Regions from separate parts of the Streptomyces sp. NPDC053367 genome, predicted to be linked through region 2. Evidence: riboswitches for the same ligand, from Rfam matches in the RefSeq annotation. Region 2 holds a riboswitch; each other region holds the start of a gene.

Region 1 (4,844 bases), on a different contig from region 2:
TGCGGACCTTGCCGACGATGTCCTTCAGCAGGGCGGGGTCGTCCTCCACGCTCTCGATCTCCAGGGCCGCCGCGTACAGGTCGAGGGACTTGGGGTCGTCGGTGCGCCGGTCGGCGGCGGCGCACAGGCGCTGGGTGAGGGTGCGCGGGGTCACCGGCGCCTGCCGCACCTGTTCCTTCATCCGCTTCTTCGCCTCGGCGCGCACACTGCCGCCCTCGACCGACAGGTCCGCCGCCCGCCGCCGGGACTGGAGCACCAGCGCGATGAGCAGCTCACGGCTGGGGCCGGGCGGCTGCAGCGCCTGCTCGGCCAGCCGGGCGGCGCCGCGCTCGCCGAGGTGGTTGAGGACGCGGTAGCCGAAGTAGGCCTGCATGATGCTGTGCGGGAAGCGCACCTTGCGCTCGAAGCCCTCCACCAGCCGGAGCCTGATCGCGTCGCCGGTCAGGCGGGCGAGCAGCGCCCGGCACTGGTTCACGTCCCCCTCGCGCAGCCGTCTGGCGTTCTCGTCGCTGAGCCGCTCGCACAGCGCGTCCCAGATGCGCTGCCGGTGCCACTCGGTGAAGACGTTGCCGTTGCTGCCGTACCGGTCGAACCTGTGCCGCCCGTTCCACATCCGCTCGGCCTGGGCCCGCGCGCGGCGGCCGGTGCCGAGGTGGGCGTTGCGGTCGATCAGCTCGGCGAGGCCGACCTCCAGCTTGTCCTGGAGCAGGCCGAGGCAGGCCAGGGCGGAGACCACCTCCACGGTGTCCCGGCGCTCGTGCGGGGAGAGGGCGACGTCCTGACGCAGTCTGCCCTCGCACAGGGTGTGCTCCCAGGTCTGGAGCAGCCACAGGCGCAGCATGCTGCGGTCCCAGCTGCGGGTGTCCAGCCGGTCGGGGTCGTTGCGCGGGCGGTCGCGTTCCAGGGCGCCGTGGCGGTGCAGTTCGCGGGCGATCTGGAGGTAGATCGGCGACTCCGTCATCTCGGCCGTCTCCACGATCCAGTCCAGCCGCCGCGCGTCCGTCTCCGGGATGTCCGCATCGACGAAGAGCAGCGCCTCCTCCTCACTGAGCGGCTCCAGCTCCACGATCGCGGCGGAGGTGCTCTCCAGCGGGCTGTGCGGCCGGGAGGCGATGACCAGGGGCAGTTTCTCCCGGTGGGCGCGCTCGATGGCCCGGCGGATGACGTTGTCCCGGTTCTGCTGGAGGTCGTCGTCGAGGAGGGCCTCCTCCAGTCCGTCGGCGATGACGACGAGCTTGTCGTCGGCGAGCAGCTGCTGCCAGACCCGGTCGGTCTTGGTGCGGGCCAGCACGCCGTGCGGCGCCTCCTCGGCGAAGCGGCGCCGGGCCAGCTGCTCGAAGTTCAGCTCGGCCCCGTCGAGAGAGTCCCGCAGCCGGATCGGCACCGGCACGGCGTGCTGCCGGGCGAGCATCTCGGTGAGCCGTACCAGGACGGCGGTCTTGCCCACGCCGACGCCGCCGACGAGCAGATAGGGCCGCCGTGTGTCGCGCTCCCGCAGCCGTTCCGCGATGACCTCGGCGATCTGCTCGCGGCCGACGATCCGCTCGCTGTCCGGGCCCGCGGTGGGCACGAGTCTGCGCGGCTGCTCACGGGCCTTGGTGAGGTAGCGCCGCTTGGTCCAGCGGTACCACCAGAACAGGAAGAGGGCGGCGGCGATGGAGGCGGTGAGGACGGGGCCGACGAAGCGGACGATGGTGTCGAAGCCGTCGTTGTCGTTCCAGGTCTCGAAGGCGGTGGTGTGCTGGGAGACGAGGATGTACACGCCCTCCGCGCACCAGGCGAGCACCGCGAACAGGGCGATCAGCCAGACCACGCGCGTCGCGTTGGTGTAGGACAGCCATCTGCGCCACTTCCTCGGGCGCGTGGTGCCGCGGCGGGCCTCGAGCCGGATCGTCAGGGCGTGCCAGTCGCGCAGCAGTGCGTGTCTGATCCTGCTCGCCGCGCGTCTCAGCTCCAGCGTGGCCATCGGCGCGTCGGGGGGCCGCACTTTGCCGGGAGGGTGACGGACGACCCTCGTCATTGCGTGCTCCCTCCGGAAGAGCGTTCCTGGACGGAGGATCACCATGGACGTCGACACCCATTTCCATGGAAGCACTCCAGGGTGGTCGCGCAACTCGGCCGCGGGAGGCCAGGGAAGGCCGCCGCGGTGCCGGGCCCGTCGGGCACACCAGGGCGCCGGGACATACCGATCAGGCCCGTGGACCCCGCGGAGTGCGGGGTGGCCGGCGAGGTCACCGCCGAGGCGTATCGCCAGGACGGCCTCCTCACCTTCGGCGGGAGCGACTGGTAGCTCGGCGAGCTCAGGGACGTCGCGAAGCGGGCCGCCGCGGACGTCCTGGTCGCGGTGGTGGGCGACAAGCCGCTCGGCTGCGTCACCTTCGTGCCGTCGGCCGGTCCTCTGGCCATCCGGCCGGCCCAGGGGAGGCCGAGATCCGCATGCTCGCGGTCGCCCACGCCGCCCGGGGCCGGGGAGTCGGCGAGGCCCTCGTCCGGGCCTGTGCCGCCCGCGCGAGGGCCATGCGGGGTGCACGGCGGTCGTCCTGTCGACCCAGCCCGCCATGGGCGCGGCCCGCCGCCTCTGCGAACGCGTCGGTTTCGTGCGTGCCCCGAGCGCGGCTGGCGGCCTGTCCCGGGCAGCGACTTCACTCTGCTCACCTACGAGTTGACGCTCTGAAGTCACGCGGCGACACAACATATGGGGGTGTCACCCGCACCCGGCACTAGATGTATGCTCATGCTCGCTGTCGTCGCAGGGGAATCCGGTGTGAATCCGGAACTGTCCCGCAACGGTGTGCCTTGTGCGCGTTCGTGCACAGGCGTCAGTCCGAGGACCTGCCGACAGTGGCCCCGGCCGACCGGTCGGGTGCCCCGACGTCCGGGCCTCGCGGAATGGGCCGGTGGACGCGGCGCCGCGTGCGCTCGTGTGCCGCCATGCCCCTCGCGCGGGCCCCGTGCCGAGCGAGGGAGAGCCCCCACGTGACCATCGCGCCAGCAGACCCGGCCTCAGCCGTCCCGACCGACGAGGACACTCCGGGAACGGCCTTGCTGCGGACCCTGACCGAGCTGACCGCCGACCTGCCCGACGCCGACCCCGGCCGGGTGGCCGCCGCCGCGCTGCGGGGCCGGTCCGCCCGGGCCGACGAGGCGGAGCTGCGCGAGCTGGCCACCGAGGCGGCGGCCGGGCTGATCTCCGAGGACCCGGCCTACTCCCGGCTGGCCGCCAGGCTGCTGACGGTCTCCATCGCCGCCGAGGCCGCCTCCCAGGGGGTCACCTCCTTCACCGGGTCCGTGGCCGTCGGTCATCGCGAGGGTCTCATCGCGGACCGCACCGCCGAGTTCGTACGACTGCACGCCGAGCGGCTGGACGCGCTGGCCGACCCGGCGGCCGACGACCGCTTCGGCTACTTCGGCCTGCGCACCCTGCACAGCCGCTACCTCCTGCGGCACCCGCACACCCGCAAGGTCGTCGAGACGCCGCAGCACTTCCTGCTGCGTGTGGCCTGCGGCCTGGCCGAGGACGACACGGTCCGCTCCGTCGACGAAGTCGCCGCGCTCTACGGGCTCATGAGCCGGCTCGACTACCTCCCGTCCTCCCCCACGCTGTTCAACTCCGGCACGCGGCACCCCCAGATGTCGTCCTGCTACCTCCTCGACTCCCCGCTGGACGAGCTGGACTCCATCTACGACCGCTACCACCAGGTCGCCCGCCTGTCCAAGCACGCCGGCGGCATCGGTCTGTCGTACTCCCGTGTCCGCAGCCGGGGTTCGCTGATCCGCGGCACCAACGGCCACTCCAACGGCATCGTGCCGTTCCTGAAGACCCTCGACGCCTCGGTCGCCGCCGTGAACCAGGGCGGCCGCCGCAAGGGCGCCGCCGCGGTGTACCTGGAGACCTGGCACTCCGACATCGAGGAGTTCCTGGAGCTGCGCGACAACACCGGCGAGGACGCCCGCCGTACGCACAACCTGAACCTCGCGCACTGGATCCCGGACGAGTTCATGCGCCGGGTCAACGCCGACGAGCAGTGGTCGCTGTTCTCCCCCGCCGACGTGCCCGAGCTGGTCGACCTGTGGGGCGAGGAGTTCGACGCCGCCTACCGCAAGGCCGAGGAAGCGGGCCTCGCGAAGAAGACCATCCCCGCCCGTGACCTCTACGGCCGTATGATGCGCACCCTCGCGCAGACCGGCAACGGCTGGATGACCTTCAAGGACGCCGCCAACCGGACCGCCAACCAGACGGCGCTGCCCGGCCATGTCGTCCACTCCTCCAACCTCTGCACGGAGATCCTGGAGGTCACCGACGACGGCGAGACGGCGGTGTGCAACCTGGGTTCGGTGAACCTGGGGGCGTTCGTGATCGACGGTGACATCGACTGGGAGCGGCTGGACGCCACCGTCCGCACGGCCGTCACCTTCCTCGACCGGGTCGTCGACATCAACTTCTACCCGACCGAGCAGGCGGGCCGCTCCAACGCCAAGTGGCGCCCGGTGGGCCTCGGCGCGATGGGCCTGCAGGACGTCTTCTTCAGACTGCGCCTGCCCTTCGACTCGCCCGGGGCGAAGGCCCTGTCCACGCGGATCGCCGAGCGGATCATGCTCGCCGCGTACGAGGCGTCCGCGGACCTCGCCGAGCGCAACGGCCCGCTGCCGGCCTGGGAGAAGACCCGCACGGCGCGGGGCGTGCTGCACCCCGACCACTACGACGTGGAGCTGACCTGGCCGGAGCGCTGGGCGGCGCTGCGGTCCCGGATCGCCGAGGTCGGCATGCGCAACAGCCTGCTCCTCGCGATCGCCCCGACCGCGACCATCGCCTCCATCGCGGGCGTGTACGAGTGCATCGAGCC
Region 2 (4,844 bases):
CTCGTCGTCGTTCCCGGCCGTCCCGCCGTTTCGCCGCTTCGGCGGCCGTCAGGGCGCTTCTCGTTTCGCCGCTTCGGCGGCCGTCAGGGCGCTTCTCGTTTCGCCGCTTCGGCGGCCGTCAGGGCGCTTGTCGTTGGCCGTAGCCCCGCAGCCGCTCCCCCACCTCCGCGACCTGTTCCCGGGTCAGCAGGGCCGGGGCCAGGCCCGGGACCGAGGAGGCGGTCAGCCAGACGCGGCACATCCATTCGAGCTGGGCGGTGCGGTCGTATGCCTGGTCGAGTGAGGCGCCGTAGGCGATCGTGCCGTGGTTCGCCAGGAGGCAGGCGGTGCGGCCGGCGAGGGCCCGGAGCATGTGCCCGGCGAGCTCGTCGGTGCCGTAGGCGGCGTAGGGGGCGACGCGGACGGGGCCGCCGAGGGCCGCGGTGATGTAGTGGATCAGCGGCAGCTCGGGGACGAGGGTGGAGACGGCCGTGGCGTGGACGGCGTGGGTGTGGACGATCGCGCGGGCGCCGGTGGTGCGGTAGACGGCGAGGTGCATGGGCAGCTCGCTGGTGGGCACCAGGGTGCCGAGGACCTGGCGGCCGGTGAGGTCGACGCCGGTGAGGTCGTCCGGGGTGAGGCGGTCGTAGGGCACGCCGGACGGCGTGACCAGGACGGTGTCGCCGACGCGGACGGAGACGTTTCCGGAGGTGCCGACGACGAGGCCGTCGGCCACGGTGCGACGGGCGGTGGCCACCAGGTCGGCCCAGGCGGCGGCCGTCCCGTCGCCCCGGTCGTGAGGATGCTCGGACATGCCGTGATCCTGCCGGGTGACCCTGGTCTCTTCAACGGGGCCCTTGGGGCACAAGGGCCGACCGGGCGGAGGGGGTGCGACGTAGCCCGGAACCCCTCTTTCCGACACTCCGATGCCCTGCCCAGTTCACCTCGCGTTCACCTGGGTTACCTACGTTCGACAAGCCAATGACCTTCGAACGATTGCCTGGGTAAATGGAAAACCTCTCACTGATCCTCGCGATTGTGGTGGTGACCGCACTCGCGTTCGATTTCACGAACGGTTTTCACGACACCGCCAACGCGATGGCCACGACCATCTCGACCGGTGCGCTCAAGCCCAAGGTCGCGGTGGCCATGTCCGCCGCCCTGAACCTTGTGGGTGCTTTCCTCTCCGTCGAGGTCGCCAACACGATCTCCAAGGGTCTGGTCGACGAATCAGGCATCCGTCCCGAGGTCATCTTCGCCGCCCTGGTCGGCGCGATCCTCTGGAACCTGCTGACGTGGCTCGTCGGTCTGCCGTCCTCCTCCTCGCACGCCCTGATGGGCGGCCTGATCGGTGCGACCGTCGCCTCGGCCGGCCTCGGCGCGGTGCACGGCGACGTACTGGTGACCAAGGTGCTGCTCCCGGCGATCGCGGCCCCGCTGGTCGCGGGAGTCGCGGCGATGTTCGCCACGCGGCTGAGCTACTCCCTGGGCAAGAAGGCCGACGGCAAGGCCGCGGCGAAGGGCTACCGCGCCGGGCAGATCGCGTCCGCCGGCCTGGTCTCGCTGGCCCACGGCACCAACGACGCCCAGAAGACGATGGGCATCATCACCCTCGCCCTGGTCGCCGGCGGCTCCCTCGCCCCCGACTCCGACCCGCCCATGTGGGTCATCCTGTCCGCGGGTCTGGCTATCGCGCTCGGCACCTACCTGGGCGGCTGGCGCATCATCCGCACCATGGGCAAGGGCCTGACCGACCTCCAGCCGCAGCAGGGCTTCGCCGCCCAGACCTCCGCCGCGACGGTCATCCTGGCCTCCTCCCACCTGGGCTTCTCGCTCTCCACCACGCACTCGGTGTCCGGCTCCGTGATGGGCGCCGGCCTCGGCCGCAAGGGCGGCGTGGTCCGCTGGTCCACGGCCACCCGGATGTTCGTGGCGTGGGGTCTGACCCTGCCGGCCGCCGCGCTGGTCGGCGCGCTCGCCGAGTACGTCACCGGCTTCGGCGACTGGGGCACCGCGCTCGTGGCCGTCTTCCTGGTGGCCTCCAGCGCCGCGATCTGGAAGCTCTCGCGCCGCGAGGTCGTCGACCACACCAACGTCAACGACACCGACGGCACCGACGACGCGGAGCCGGCCGGCGTGATCACCACCGCGATGGCCGCCGTCACCCCGCCGCCGACGACCGCCATGGCCGAGGAGCTCTCGGCCACCATTCACGCCCCGACGAGCGCCGACCCGGCCGCCCCCAAGGCCGCGGTCTGACCCCCCACCTCGCGTCTAAGGAATCAGCAGCATGAAGATCGACTGGGCGGCCCTCGGCTCCGTCTTCGGCGTCAGCCTCGTGGTCACGGTGGCCCTCGTGGGCCTGTTCACCCTCGGTGTCGTCGGCCTGTCCCGCCAGGAGCGGGCCGCGTCCCAGGGCGGCTCCGCCGCCCTCGCCGTCACCGGCGCCTACGCCTGCTTCGCCGCCTGCGCGGCGGCGGTGGCGTACGGCATCTACCTGATCATGGCGTGAGGCCCGGCGTCTGACGCCAGGCCCTGGCGAGGGGGCCGTCACGGACGAGGAGAGTCCGTGACGGCCCCCTCGCGCACGAGGGCCGCCTTTCGACCTGGCGCGGGTGCTGACGGAACGTCACGAGCGGGGTTTACCGGACTGCCGTCCGGCACGGCGCATTTCCGCCCGAGCCGGTCTCCGCGGGCGGCCCCGCGTGGTCCCGGTGTGGGCCTCGGCACACTCCAGCCTCGCAGGTCAACAGCGAGTTGACGGGTGTTCGCGGGCCGTGGTGGACTGCCGGAGCCATCTACGGCGGCAGGAGAGGAAGCCGGTGCGAATCCGGCGCGGTCCCGCCACTGTCACCGGGGTAGCCATCCCCGGAAGCCAGGAACTCTCACCGCCGGTCTCGTCGAACCAGGGCGCGGACACCCTGAGTGAGGACATATCGCCATGCGCGGCTGCCGAACACGGTTCACCACCCCTGCCCTGCCCGCCTGCACGGCCGGCTGAGCCCCATGCGTGCCGATCGCGTGTTCGCGTACGGCGCCGCCGCCGGCCTCCTCGGTGACCTCCTGCTCGGTGATCCGCGCCGCGGGCACCCGGTCGCCGCGTTCGGCCGCGCCGCCGGCGCCGTCGAACGCAAGCTGTGGCGCGACCACCGCGGCCTGGGTGCCCTGCACACGGCCGTGTGCGTGGGCGGCACGGTCGCCCTGGGCGCCGCGGCCACCCGTGCCGTACGCCGCTCCCCGGCCGCATCCGTCGCGCTGACCGCCGCCGCCACCTGGGCCGTCGTCGGCGGGACTTCGCTGGCGCGCGAGGCCCGGGCCATCGGCCGGGCGCTTCAGGCCGGTGACGTGGAGGCCGCCCGGGCCCGGCTGCCGCACCTGTGCGGACGTGACCCGCAGGCCCTGGACGCCGACGGGATCGCCCGGGCCGTCGTGGAGTCGGTCGCCGAGAACACCTCCGACGCGGTCGTCGGCGCCCTGGTGTGGGGTGCCGTCGGCGGGGTGCCAGGGCTGCTCGGGTTCCGGGCCGTGAACACCCTCGACGCGATGGTGGGGCACAAGTCGCCCCGCTACCGCCGCTTCGGATGGGCCTCGGCCCGCCTCGACGACCTCGCCGGCTGGCCGGGCGCCCGGCTGACCGCCGTACTCGCCGCGGCCGCAGGACCCGACCCGCGCGGCGCCGTGCGCGCCTGGCGGGCCGACGCGGCGCAGCACCCGAGCCCCAACGCCGGTCCCGTGGAGGCCTCCTTCGCGGGCGCCCTCGGGGTGCGGCTCGGCGGCACGCTGTCCTACGGCGGCCGGGTCGAGCACCGGCCCGTACTGAACGGGGCGACGGGCCGCGCCGTCGCCGTCACCGACATCGACCGGGCGGTACGGCTCTCGCGCCGGGTCGGCTGGCTCGCGCTCGGCGTGGGAGTCGCCGGGCGCCTGGTCGCGAAGGGGCGGAAGAGATGAGCGGGGGGAAGAACACGGGCGGGGGTCTCCTCGTCGCCGGCACCACCTCCGACGCGGGCAAGAGCGTCGTCACGGCCGGTATCTGCCGGTGGCTGGTGCGGCAGGGGGTCAAGGTCGCGCCCTTCAAGGCGCAGAACATGTCCCTGAACTCGTTCGTGACGCGCGAGGGCGCCGAGATCGGGCGGGCGCAGGCCATGCAGGCGCAGGCCTGCCGCGTCGAGCCGACCGCGCTGATGAACCCCGTGCTGCTCAAGCCCGGTGGCGAGCAGAGCAGCCAGGTCGTGCTGCTCGGCAAGCCGGTCGGCGAGCTGAGCGCGCGGGGCTACCACGGCGGGCGGCAGCAGCAGTTGCTCGGCACCGTGCTGGACTGTCTGGCCGAGTTGCGGGGCACGTATGACGCGGTGATCTGCGAGGGGGCGGGCAGTCCGGCCGAGATCAACCTCAGACGGACCGACATCGTGAACATGGGGATCGCCCGCAACGCCGGGCTCCCCGTCCTCGTCGTCGGCGACATCGACCGCGGGGGCGTCTTCGCGTCCTTCTTCGGGACGGTGGCGCTGCTCTCGCGCGAGGACCAGGAGCTGGTCGCCGGGTTCCTCGTGAACAAGTTCCGCGGGGACGTCTCGCTGCTGGAGCCGGGGCTGGACATGCTCCAGGACCTCACCGGGCGGCGCACGTACGGTGTGCTGCCCTTCCGGCACGGTCTCGGCATCGACGAGGAGGACGGGCTGCGGGTGTCGCTGCGGGGCACCGTCCGCGAGTCGAACGTGGCGCCGCCCGTCGGCGAGGACGTGCTGCGCGTCGCCGTGTGCGCGGTCCCGCTGATGTCCAACTTCACGGACGTCGACGCCCTCGCCGCCGAACCGGGCGTGGTCGTGCGGTTCGTGGACCGGCCGGAGGAACTGGCCGACGCG
Region 3 (4,844 bases), 550 kb from region 2:
ATGACCTCGACGCTGTGACCGAGGCGGGCGAGCTCGCGCGAGAGGTGACGGACGTAGACGCCCTGGCCGCCGCAGAACGGGTTTCCCTTGTAGGTGAGGAGTGCGATTCGGAGCGGTCGCTCGCCGTCTGCCGCGAGGCCCCGGGAAGGGCCCGCCTGACTGGCCTCAGCGGTCACTCTGGGCCCCCTTCTGCCTGCGATGTCCCGCGAGACTACGCCGGGACGCTAATCTAGAACAAGTTACAGACTTGATCGTTCGAGAGGCTCTGAATCTACCGGCAGGTAGCCCTGCTGTGAGAAGTGGATCAGGTGATTCACGCCACGACCTGAGCCTGGCATGATCGGCCCGATCACTCCTCTTCTCCGTCCTGCTCACCGACTGTCACGGAACGGGATCCATGCCTGCGGAAGCCAAGCCGGCCAAGGTCGAGGCCAGTGACGTACGACCGGCGTCCGCGCCGCTGACCGAACGGCAGCAGGCGCGCCGGCGCCGCATCCTGCACGCGACCGCGCAGCTGGCGAGCAGGGGCGGTTTCGACGCGGTGCAGATGCGGGAGGTGGCCGAGTCGTCCCAGGTCGCGCTGGGGACGCTGTACCGCTACTTCCCGTCCAAGGTGCATCTGCTGGTCGCCACGATGCAGGACCAGCTGGAGCACATGCACACCACGCTCAGGAAGAAGCCGCCGGCCGGCGACACGGCCGCCGAGCGCGTCGCCGAGACCCTGATGCGCGCCTTCCGCGGCCTCCAGCGCGAGCCCCATCTCGCCGACGCGATGGTCCGCGCCCTGACCTTCGCCGACCGCAGCGTGTCCCCCGAGGTGGACCAGGTCTCCCGCCAGACGACGGCGATCATCCTCGACGCGATGGGGCTGGAGTCCCCGAGCCCGGCCCAGCTCTCCGCCGTCCGCGTCATCGAGCACACCTGGCACTCGGCGCTGATCACCTGGCTGTCCGGCCGGGCCTCCATCGCCCAGGTCCGCATCGACATCGAGACGGCGTGCCGCCTGATCGACGACGTGTGAGCACGTAGAGGGCGGCTGGGCACGAAGAAGACCTACGACACGAAGAAGACCTACGAGACGGGTTCCCTTCGCCGGTATGACCCGGATCAGGTTCTGGGGGTCACCGTCGAGCCCGACTGCTGCTCTGCGGCCTCTCAGCCCGGACCGTCGACGTCGGCACCGGCGAAAGCGTTGCTTTCCGCCGAAGTCGGCTACTCCGGTTCGGACTCCCTCACTCGCCTCGTAGGCTGATTCCAGAATAAAACGCCCAGAACAGGATGGAACCCCCTGGGGGCAAGATTTTTACGGCAGCGACTTTTTACGTCAGCGACCGGATCAGTCGCTCCGCCTCCCCCAGGGCCGCCACCTCGGCCGGGCCCAGCGTCGGGTTGGCCGCCCGGCGGCGCGGGGCCTGGCGGAGTCCGGGCCCGGTCAGGCCGGGGTCGCCGGACAGCAGGGCGGACAGGCGGACAGCATCGCGCGGGCCGGGGCGGCCAACTCGGGGCCGGTCACCGCGGCCTGGGCGAGGATCACCGCGGACATCCCCCAGTCCAGCCCGGGTTCGCCGCCCTCGGTGTTCGACCAGTCGACGACCTGCGGTCCGCCGGGGGGTCAGGACGACGTAGTCCGGGTGGAGGCCGAGGTGGAGGACGCGGGTGCCGGGGCGGCGGCCCGGCAGGGCGTGCAGCGCGCGCAGCAGGTGCGCGAGCACGGCCCCCGCCTCGCCCGGCGCCAGGTCGCCCGCCGCGCAGGCCCGGAGCGTCGTCGGACCCGCCGGCCGCCGCATCACCGGGTCCGTGCGGGAGGAGTCGGCCAGGCACACCCGCGGCACCGGGCAGCCGTGGCCGCGGACGTACTCCATCACGGCGCCCTCGGCGAGCGCGTCGCCCCACCCTGCGCGGTCGCGCCGCAGCACCCGTTCCGCGTCGATCTCGTACACGTCGGCGCTGCGGCCGGAGCCCGGCAGTCTCCCCGGAGGTGCCGGCGCGGCCCGACCGTATCCGGGCCTGCGGGCTGGCCTCGGCCCGCCCCGTACGGGCCGGTACAGTGGCGGCGTCGTCATCACACCCGTACAGGGGGAAGCCGGTGCAATTCCGGCGCTGACCCGCAACCGTATGCCTGGCTGGACACCGCCCGGTGAGCCGGATCGCCCTGTCGGCCACGTGAAACGGCTCACGCACCGTCGAGGTCTACGGAGCCGAGCCGCCCGGGGTCGTCCCGCGCTGCCCGGTTCCCCCTAGGGGAGAGGCACCCGCATGAACGTCCGCCGCAGCGCCGCGGCCCTGGCCGCCGTCGTCGCCGTACTCGGCGGCGCCGCGCCCGCCTTCGCCGCCGGCCCCTCGCCCTCGCCGTCCGTGCGGCTGCCCGACGGTCTGTACGGCACCGGCGACCCGACGTACGACGGTGTATGGCGGCAGTCGCTGACGCTGCTCGCGCAGACCGAGCAGGGCGTGGACCCGGCGGACGAGGCCGTCGACTGGCTGGCCGGGCAGAGCTGCGCGAACGGCGCGTTCGCCGCCTTCCGCCCCGACCCGGCCCGACCCTGTGACGCCAGGACGATGGTCGACACCAACAGCACGGCCGTCGCCGTGCAGGCCCTCGCCGCGACCGGCGGCCACGAGGACGTGCCGCGCAAGGCGGTGGCCTGGCTGAAGTCGGTGCAGAACCAGGACGGCGGCTGGGGCTACACCCCGGGCAGCCCCAGCGACGCCAACTCCACCTCCGTCGTCGTGGGCGCCCTCGCCGCCGCCGGTCAGCAGCCCGGCGAGGTCGCCAAGGCCGGCAAGTCCCCCTACGACGCCCTCCTGAAGCTCGCCCTGCCGTGCACCGGCAAGGACGCGGGCGCCTTCGCCTACCAGCCCGACAAGAAGGGCGCCCTGGCCGCCAACGCCGACGCGACAGCCGCGGCCGTGATCGGCGCCTACGGCGAGCCCCTCGCCGGGCACAACGCCGCCGGCGACAACGTCGCCACCTCCTGCGAGAAGCCCACCGACCCGGAGCAGGCGGCCCACAACGGCGCCGCCTACCTCGCCAAGGCCATGGCCGAGGACAAGCACCTGATGTCCGCGATGCCCGGCGCCGAGAACCAGCCCGACTACGGCAACACCGCCGACGCGGTCGTCGCCCTCGCCGCGGCCGGCTTCGGCGAGCAGGCCACCGCCTCGGCACACTGGCTGGAGGCGAACGCCCTGAAGTGGGCGGAGCAGTCCGGCCCGGCCGCCTACGCGCAGCTCGTGTTCGCCGCCCAGGCCGGCGGCATCGACCCGCACGAGTTCGGCGGCGAGGACCTCCTCGCCCTCCTCAACGCCACCGGGCCCGCCCCGGACGCCGTGGACGAGGCCACCGGGAAGACGACCGACAAGGCGACCGGCAAGGCGACCGACGAGTCCGCCGAGGACGGCGACGACGACGGCGTCAGCGTCTGGTGGATCGTCGGCGTCGGTCTCGTCGGCGGTATCGGCATCGGCTTCCTGATCAGCGGCCGCAGGAAGCCCCGCGCATGACGCGCCGCCTCCTGCTCCCCTTCCTGGCCGCGCTCCTGCTCACGGGCGCGGCCACGGCCTCCGCCCACGCCGCCGGCTACCGCTACTGGTCCTTCTGGGACCGCGACGGTGCCCGCTGGGTCTACGCCACCCAGGGCCCGGCCACGGCCCGCCCGTCCGACGGGGACGTGCAGGGCTTCCGGTTCGCGGTCAGCGAGGACTCCCAGGACGCCGACCAGCCGCGCGGCAGCGCCGACTTCACGGCGATCTGCGCCGGCACCCCGGCGCGGCAGGGCACGAAACGCGTCGCCCTGGTCCTCGACTTCGGGACACCCGCCGACGCCCCCTCGGGCGAGGCCCCGCCGCGGGCCCGTACGGCGTGCGCCCGTGTCTCCCCGGACGCGACGACCGCCGAGGCCCTGGCGGCCGTGGCGAAACCCCTGCGCTACGACACCAACGCCCTGCTGTGCGCCATCTCGGGCTACCCGGAGCAGGGCTGCGGCGAGCAGGTGTCACGGGACACCGAGCCCACCCGGGCGAGGAAGGACACCGACGACGGCCCCTCCCTCGGTCTGATCGGCGGCGTCGCCGTGATCGTGCTGCTGGGCGCGGCCGGGATCCGGCAGGCACGCCGCCGTGCGTGACGGCACGCCGCTGCACCCCGGTGCGTGGTGGCTGTGGGCCCTCGGTCTGGGCACCGCGGCCACCCGCACCACCAACCCGCTGCTGCTCGGCCTGCTCGTCGCCGTCTCCGGTTACGTCGTCGCGGTGCGCCGCCCCGACGCCCCCTGGGCCCGCTCCTACGGCGCCTTCGTCCGGCTGGGCCTCGTGGTGCTGGCCGTCCGGCTGCTGTTCGCGTTCTTCCTCGGCTCGCCGATCCCCGGCACGCACGTCCTGCTGACCCTGCCCGAAGTGCCGCTGCCCGACTGGGCGCAGGGCATCCGCCTGGGTGGCCGGGTGACGGTCGAGGGCCTGGTGTTCGCCTTCTACGACGCCCTGCGGCTGGCCGCGCTGCTCGTCTGCGTCGGCGCCGCGAACGCCCTCGCCAACCCGTCGCGGCTGCTGAAGGCCCTGCCGGGCGCGCTGTACGAGACGGGCGTGGCCGTGGTCGTCGCCCTCACCTTCGCCCCGCATCTGATCACGGACGTGCGGCGGCTGCGCGCCGCCCGCCGCCTGCGCGGCCGCCCGGACCGGGGCGTGCGCGGTCTGCTGCACGTCGGACTGCCCGTCCTGGAGGGCGCGTTGGAGCGTTCCGTCGCGCTCGCCGCGGCGATGGACTCACGCGGGTACGGCCGTACGGTCCAGGTGCCCGCCGCGGTACGCCGTACGACGGCCGCGCTCACCGTGGCGGGCCTGCTGGG
Region 4 (4,844 bases), on a different contig from region 2:
GCAGAACTGGCGGTCGTAGGGGCTGCCCGTGCCCTTCTGCAGCAGCGCGGCCATGAACGGGTGCCTGCCGTCCGGCTGGGCGACGCCGCCGATGATCTGGGCGGTCGGACGGCCGTCGTCCGCCGAGGTGCCGGCGGCGTGCGAGGTGCCGACGGACGCGGCGGTCAGAGCGAGGGCCGCACCGGTCGCGGCCGCGGTCGCGGCGATCCGCCGGGCCGTCGCTCTGTGGGGGGTGGACAGACGCATGGAGGGTCTTCTCCGTTCTCCGTGTCTTCGCGGCCACCCGCCGGACGGCCCCGGCCCGGCGCCGCAACTGCGGTGCGCGCCGGGGGAGTCGCCGGCCGCGGGGGCCGATGTCGTACAGCCAGACGGGATCCGCGGAACGGAGGTTCACTCAAGATCAGGCCGAGATGTCAGCCGTTGCACCAGGCCGTACACCCTGCTCCGGCGGCTCAGCCGCCCGTCGCCGGCCGGGGCGTGAGCGCGGCCAGTTCCTCCGGGGTCCGCGGCCCCGGCTGCGTCTCGTCCAGCAGGCCCTGGGCGCGCAGCAGTCCGGCCGCGGCGATGCCCCACGGCAGCCGCAGACCGGCCTGGGCGAGGAGGTCGGCGCGGGCCAGCGTCGCGGCGACGGGGCCGGTGCGGACCCCGGCCGGGGTGAGCAGCGCCGCGTCGTCGGCCCAGCGCAGCGCGAGGTCCACGTCATGGGTGGCCATCACCACCGTGGTGCCGCCCGCGCGCAGCCCGTCGAGCGTCTTCAGCAGCCGCTCCTGGCCGTCCGGGTCGAGCCCCGCGGTCGGCTCGTCGAGGATCAGCACCCGCGGCCGCATCGCCACCGCGCCCGCGATCGCGGTGCGCTTGCGCTGCCCGTACGACAGCAGGTGCGTGGGCCGGTCGGCCAGCGCGGTGATGTCCAGCGCGGCCAGCGCCTCCGTCACCCGCGCCCGCACCTCGGCGTCGGGCAGCCCGAGGTTCAGCGGCCCGAAGGACACGTCCTGCGCGACGGACGCGGCGAAGAGCTGGTCGTCGGGGTCCTGCACCACCAGCTGGACCGTCGTGCGCAGCCGGGTCAGCCCGTCACGGCTGTACGACACCGGCTCGCCCTCGACCGTGAGCCGCCCCGCACGCGGCCGCAGTCCGCCGCTCAGCAGCCGCATCAGGGTCGTCTTTCCGGTGCCGTTGCGGCCCAGCAGCGCCAGCGCCCGGCCCTCGCGCACCGCGAAGTCCAGGCCGTCGAGCACATCGGGGCCGTCCTCGTAGGCGAAGGACACGCCGTGCAGGGCGACGACGGGGGGCTCGCCGACGGCCCCGCTCAGGGCGTCGCGTACGGCCTCGCTCACGGCAGGACCCTTTCCAGGACGAAGGTGAGGACGGTGACGGCGGTCAGCAGCGCGACGGCGCCGGCCGTGAAGGGGACGGAGACACGGGCCTCGGGCACCAGCACCCGCAGGGTGCCGTCGTAGCCGCGCCCGGCGAGCCCCGACTGCAGCCGGGCCGCCCGGTCGAAGGAGCGCACGAACGCGGTCGCGCCGAGCCCGGCCAGCGAACGCCAGGTGGCGGCCCGGGTGGTGTGCCCGAGCCGCGCCGCCTGCGCCTCACGGATCCGCCGTACGGAGTCCAGGAGCAGGAAGCTCATCCGGTACGTCACCATCGCCACGTCCACGACGGGCGCCGGCACGCCGGCCCGCACCAGGCGCGGCAGCAGATCCGACATGGGCGTGGTGAAAGCGAACAGCAGCACACCGAGCGAGGCCGCCGAGGTCCGCAGCATCAGCTCCCCGGCCCGTACGGCGCCCCCGTCGGCGAGCGTGATCCAGCCGTCCGGCCCGCCGACCTGCACCAGCAGCGTCACCGCGCCGCTCGCGCAGAAGCCGAGCGGCACCCGGTACGCACGCCACAGCCTGAGGCCGGGCACACCCGCCGGCCCCAGCAGCACGACGAGGGCCGTGACCAGCACCAGGGCCGCGCCGGGCCACGGCGGCAGGGAGATCGCCAGCACGGTCAGGCCCAGACCGAGCACGGCCTTGTCCACGGGGTGGCGGTGGCGCCAGCGGCTGCTGTGCGCCGCCACGTCGATGGGCAGCACGCGTGCTCAGCCCTGCCCGGCGCCCGAGCGGCTGTCCGCGGCGGGGGTGTCCTCGCCGGATTCCCCCTCGGACCGATCCTTCGGGTCCTCCAGCCGCGCCCGCGCCCGCGCACGCTCCTCGCCCTGTCTGCGGCCGCGGCGCAGCCCGAAATAGTACGCGAGGACCCCCGCGCCGAGGGCCGCCTGGAGGGAGAACAGCGCCGACTCGATCTCCCCGGACGGCGGCTCGTACAGCGGCGAGAACCAGGGCTCGTAGCCGGGGTCGAGTTCGGTGACGGCCGTCTCCGCCTCGCCGTCGGAGCCGGTGAACGGCTGCTCCTTGTGGTCGCCGAGGCCCAGGGCGAGCGGCAGCACCGCGAGGGCGGCGACGAGCGCGAGCAGCAGCAGGTTGATCTTCGTGCCGCGCTTCACCGGGCCACCGCCTCGTCCTCGCGGTCGTCCACCAGCACGCCGAGCCGGGTCAGTTCGCCCTTGCTGGACTGGGCGAGCAACCGCATCACCAGCACGGTCAGCAGGCCCTCGCTGACCGCGAGCGGGATCTGCGTCACGGCGAAGATGGAGCCGAACTTGCCGAGCGCGCCCAGGAACCCGCTGCCCGGGTCGGGGAAGGCGAGCGCCAGCTGCACGCTGGTCACGCAGTACGTGGACAGGTCGGCCAGGAACGCCCCGAAGAACACGGCGACCATCAGCGGCACGTCGTAGCGGCGCAGCAGCCGGTAGACGCCGTATCCGACCCAGGGGCCCGCGATCGCCATGGAGAAGGCGTTGGCGCCGAGCGTGGTCAGGCCGCCGTGCGCCAGCAACAGGGCCTGGAACAGCAGGGTGATGGTGCCCAGGACGGTCATGATCGGCGGCCGGAACAGGATGGCGCCCAGCCCGGTCCCGGTGGGGTGGGAGCAACTCCCGGTCACCGAAGGCAGCTTGAGGGCGGACAGCACGAACGTGAAGGCTCCGGAGGCGCCGAGGAGCAGGGTGCTCTCCGGGTGCTCCCTGACCTCACGGGTGAGTGAGCGCACTCCGTGGACGACGAAGGGCGCGGACGCGACGCCCCAGGCGATCGCGTGCGCCGGAGGAAGAAAACCCTCGGCTATGTGCATGGCCCGGCAGACCCTCTCCAGCACCTCGTGGATGGTTGACACGCCTTGGCCGGTCTCCTGGCTGACGGGTACCACCGCCCGAACTCCGCCTTCCCGGGTCCGCGGACGGACCCAGTGGCTGCCCGTGAGGGCCGGAGCCGGACTTCCCGATCACAGTGGCGAGGGCCGCACCGGTTTCGCACCGGATTTCCCGTTCACCAAGGCGTGGTGACACTAGTGCCCTGACCGCGACGGTGACAAGCGGCCCCCGGGGGGCGCACAACGCCTCCGGCGGGCCTCCGCCGCGCCACCTCTGCGCCCCGGCGCATCCCGCCGGGGACGCCTCGTGATCATCGTCACTGCGCGCCGGCGCTCCCCGGGGTGCGTCGGGTGGCGCTGCCCGGGCCCTCGGACGGTCCGGGCGGGACCGACGCGAGGGGACGGCTCCAGCGGGAGGGCACGCGGCGCGCCCGGCCCCCGGCCCTCAGCCCTGATTCCTCAGGACACGGCCCCCAGGTCACGCCCCGCCGTCCCGGCGGTCTTCCGCGCCCGGGTCTGCTGCGCTGCGAGGGGCTTCTGCCCGCCCTCCGCCCACAGCGAGCGCACATGGCCGAGGTGGCGGCTCATGCAGCGCTCGGCACCCTCCGCGTCCCCGGCCGCCATCAGGTCGAGCAGCTCGATGTGCTCCTCGGCCGACGGGATCAGCCGGTCGCTCTCGTCCAGCGCGGTGAGCCCGTACAGCCGGGACCGCTTGCGCAGGTCCCCGACGGTCTCGACGAGCCGGTCGTTGCCGGCGAGCGCGAGAAGCGAGAGGTGGAACCGCCGGTCGGCCTCCAGGTAGCCGATCAGGTCGTGCGCGCGGGCCGCGGCGACGATCTGCTCGGCGACGGGCCGCAGCGCCTCGAGCTCCTCGCGGGAGGCACTGCGGGTGATCCGGCCGACCGTCGGGACCTCGATGAGCATACGGATCTCGCTGTACTGGTCGAGGTCGCGCTCGTCGACCTCGGTGACCCGGAACCCCTTGTTGCGCACCGGTTCGACCAGCCCCTCGCGGGCGAGGTCGAGCATGGCCTCGCGCACGGGCGTCGCGGAGATGCCGAAGTCCTCCGCGAGCCCGGGCGCCGAGTAGACCTGCCCGGGCTTGAGTTCACCGGAGATCAGCGCGGCACGCAGCGCGTGGGCGACCTGGTCGCGCAGCCGCTCGCGGGTGGTGGCGAGGTTGCGTTGGAGGTGCCCCATGGTGTTCCCTTCGTGCCGCTGCGGATCACCAGAGTACAATGTCACGTTGTTTTCGCGGCCCTTGTGCGGCAGTTGCGGCCGGCCGGGGCCTCACAGCAGGAACCCCGCGGGGAACGGGTCGTCCGGGTCGAGGAAGTACTGCGCCGTCCCCGTGATCCAGGCCCGCCCCGTGATCCGCGGCACCACCGCCGGCACCCCGCCCACCTCCGTCTCCTCCACCAGACGCCCGGTGAACCGGGTGCCGATGAACGACTCGTTGACGAAGTCCTGGTGCAGCGGCAGCTCCCCGCGCGCGTGCAACTGCGCCATCCGCGCCGACGTCCCCGTGCCGCAGGGCGAACGGTCGAACCAGCCCGGGTGGATGGCCATCGCGTGCCGGGAGTGCCGCGCGTCGGAGCCGGGGGCCGCGAGATACACGTGCTTGACCCCGGCGATCTCCGGCTGCG

The links. Region 2 has a riboswitch for cobalamin ahead of ACIGXJ_RS00305 (cobalamin biosynthesis protein). Riboswitches for the same ligand answer to the same signal wherever they lie in the genome.
Region 1: another riboswitch for cobalamin. It lies ahead of ACIGXJ_RS16300 (ribonucleoside-diphosphate reductase subunit alpha); the one in region 2 lies ahead of ACIGXJ_RS00305 (cobalamin biosynthesis protein).
Region 3: another riboswitch for cobalamin. It lies ahead of ACIGXJ_RS02760 (prenyltransferase/squalene oxidase repeat-containing protein); the one in region 2 lies ahead of ACIGXJ_RS00305 (cobalamin biosynthesis protein).
Region 4: another riboswitch for cobalamin. It lies ahead of ACIGXJ_RS06870 (energy-coupling factor ABC transporter permease); the one in region 2 lies ahead of ACIGXJ_RS00305 (cobalamin biosynthesis protein).

The regions. Positions count from the first base shown of each region.
Region 1 is NZ_JBITYN010000005.1:195,006-199,849, forward strand. Features, by position in the region: gene ACIGXJ_RS16290 (NACHT domain-containing protein) at 1-2,020, opposite strand, end outside; partial or broken gene ACIGXJ_RS16295 (GNAT family N-acetyltransferase) at 2,147-2,674, shown strand; cobalamin riboswitch at 2,699-2,855, shown strand; gene ACIGXJ_RS16300 (ribonucleoside-diphosphate reductase subunit alpha) at 2,977-4,844, shown strand, end outside.
Region 2 is NZ_JBITYN010000001.1:53,874-58,717, forward strand. Features, by position in the region: gene ACIGXJ_RS00290 (class II aldolase/adducin family protein) at 119-793, opposite strand; gene ACIGXJ_RS00295 (anion permease) at 988-2,238, shown strand; gene ACIGXJ_RS00300 (hypothetical protein) at 2,270-2,491, shown strand; cobalamin riboswitch at 2,743-2,885, shown strand; gene ACIGXJ_RS00305 (cobalamin biosynthesis protein) at 2,986-3,930, shown strand; gene ACIGXJ_RS00310 (cobyric acid synthase) at 3,927-4,844, shown strand, end outside.
Region 3 is NZ_JBITYN010000001.1:599,894-604,737, forward strand. Features, by position in the region: gene ACIGXJ_RS02745 (glycosyltransferase family 4 protein) at 1-176, opposite strand, end outside; gene ACIGXJ_RS02750 (TetR family transcriptional regulator) at 398-1,021, shown strand; TPP riboswitch at 1,068-1,244, opposite strand; gene ACIGXJ_RS02755 (aminoglycoside phosphotransferase family protein) at 1,320-1,940, opposite strand; cobalamin riboswitch at 2,030-2,171, shown strand; gene ACIGXJ_RS02760 (prenyltransferase/squalene oxidase repeat-containing protein) at 2,257-3,504, shown strand; gene ACIGXJ_RS02765 (SCO2322 family protein) at 3,501-4,127, shown strand; gene ACIGXJ_RS02770 (energy-coupling factor transporter transmembrane component T) at 4,120-4,844, shown strand, end outside.
Region 4 is NZ_JBITYN010000002.1:87,571-92,414, forward strand. Features, by position in the region: gene ACIGXJ_RS06850 (S1 family peptidase) at 1-246, opposite strand, end outside; gene ACIGXJ_RS06855 (energy-coupling factor ABC transporter ATP-binding protein) at 453-1,337, opposite strand; gene cbiQ (cobalt ECF transporter T component CbiQ) at 1,334-2,083, opposite strand; gene ACIGXJ_RS06865 (energy-coupling factor ABC transporter substrate-binding protein) at 2,090-2,494, opposite strand; gene ACIGXJ_RS06870 (energy-coupling factor ABC transporter permease) at 2,491-3,180, opposite strand; cobalamin riboswitch at 3,210-3,397, opposite strand; gene ACIGXJ_RS06875 (GntR family transcriptional regulator) at 3,658-4,398, opposite strand; gene ACIGXJ_RS06880 (proline racemase family protein) at 4,489-4,844, opposite strand, start outside.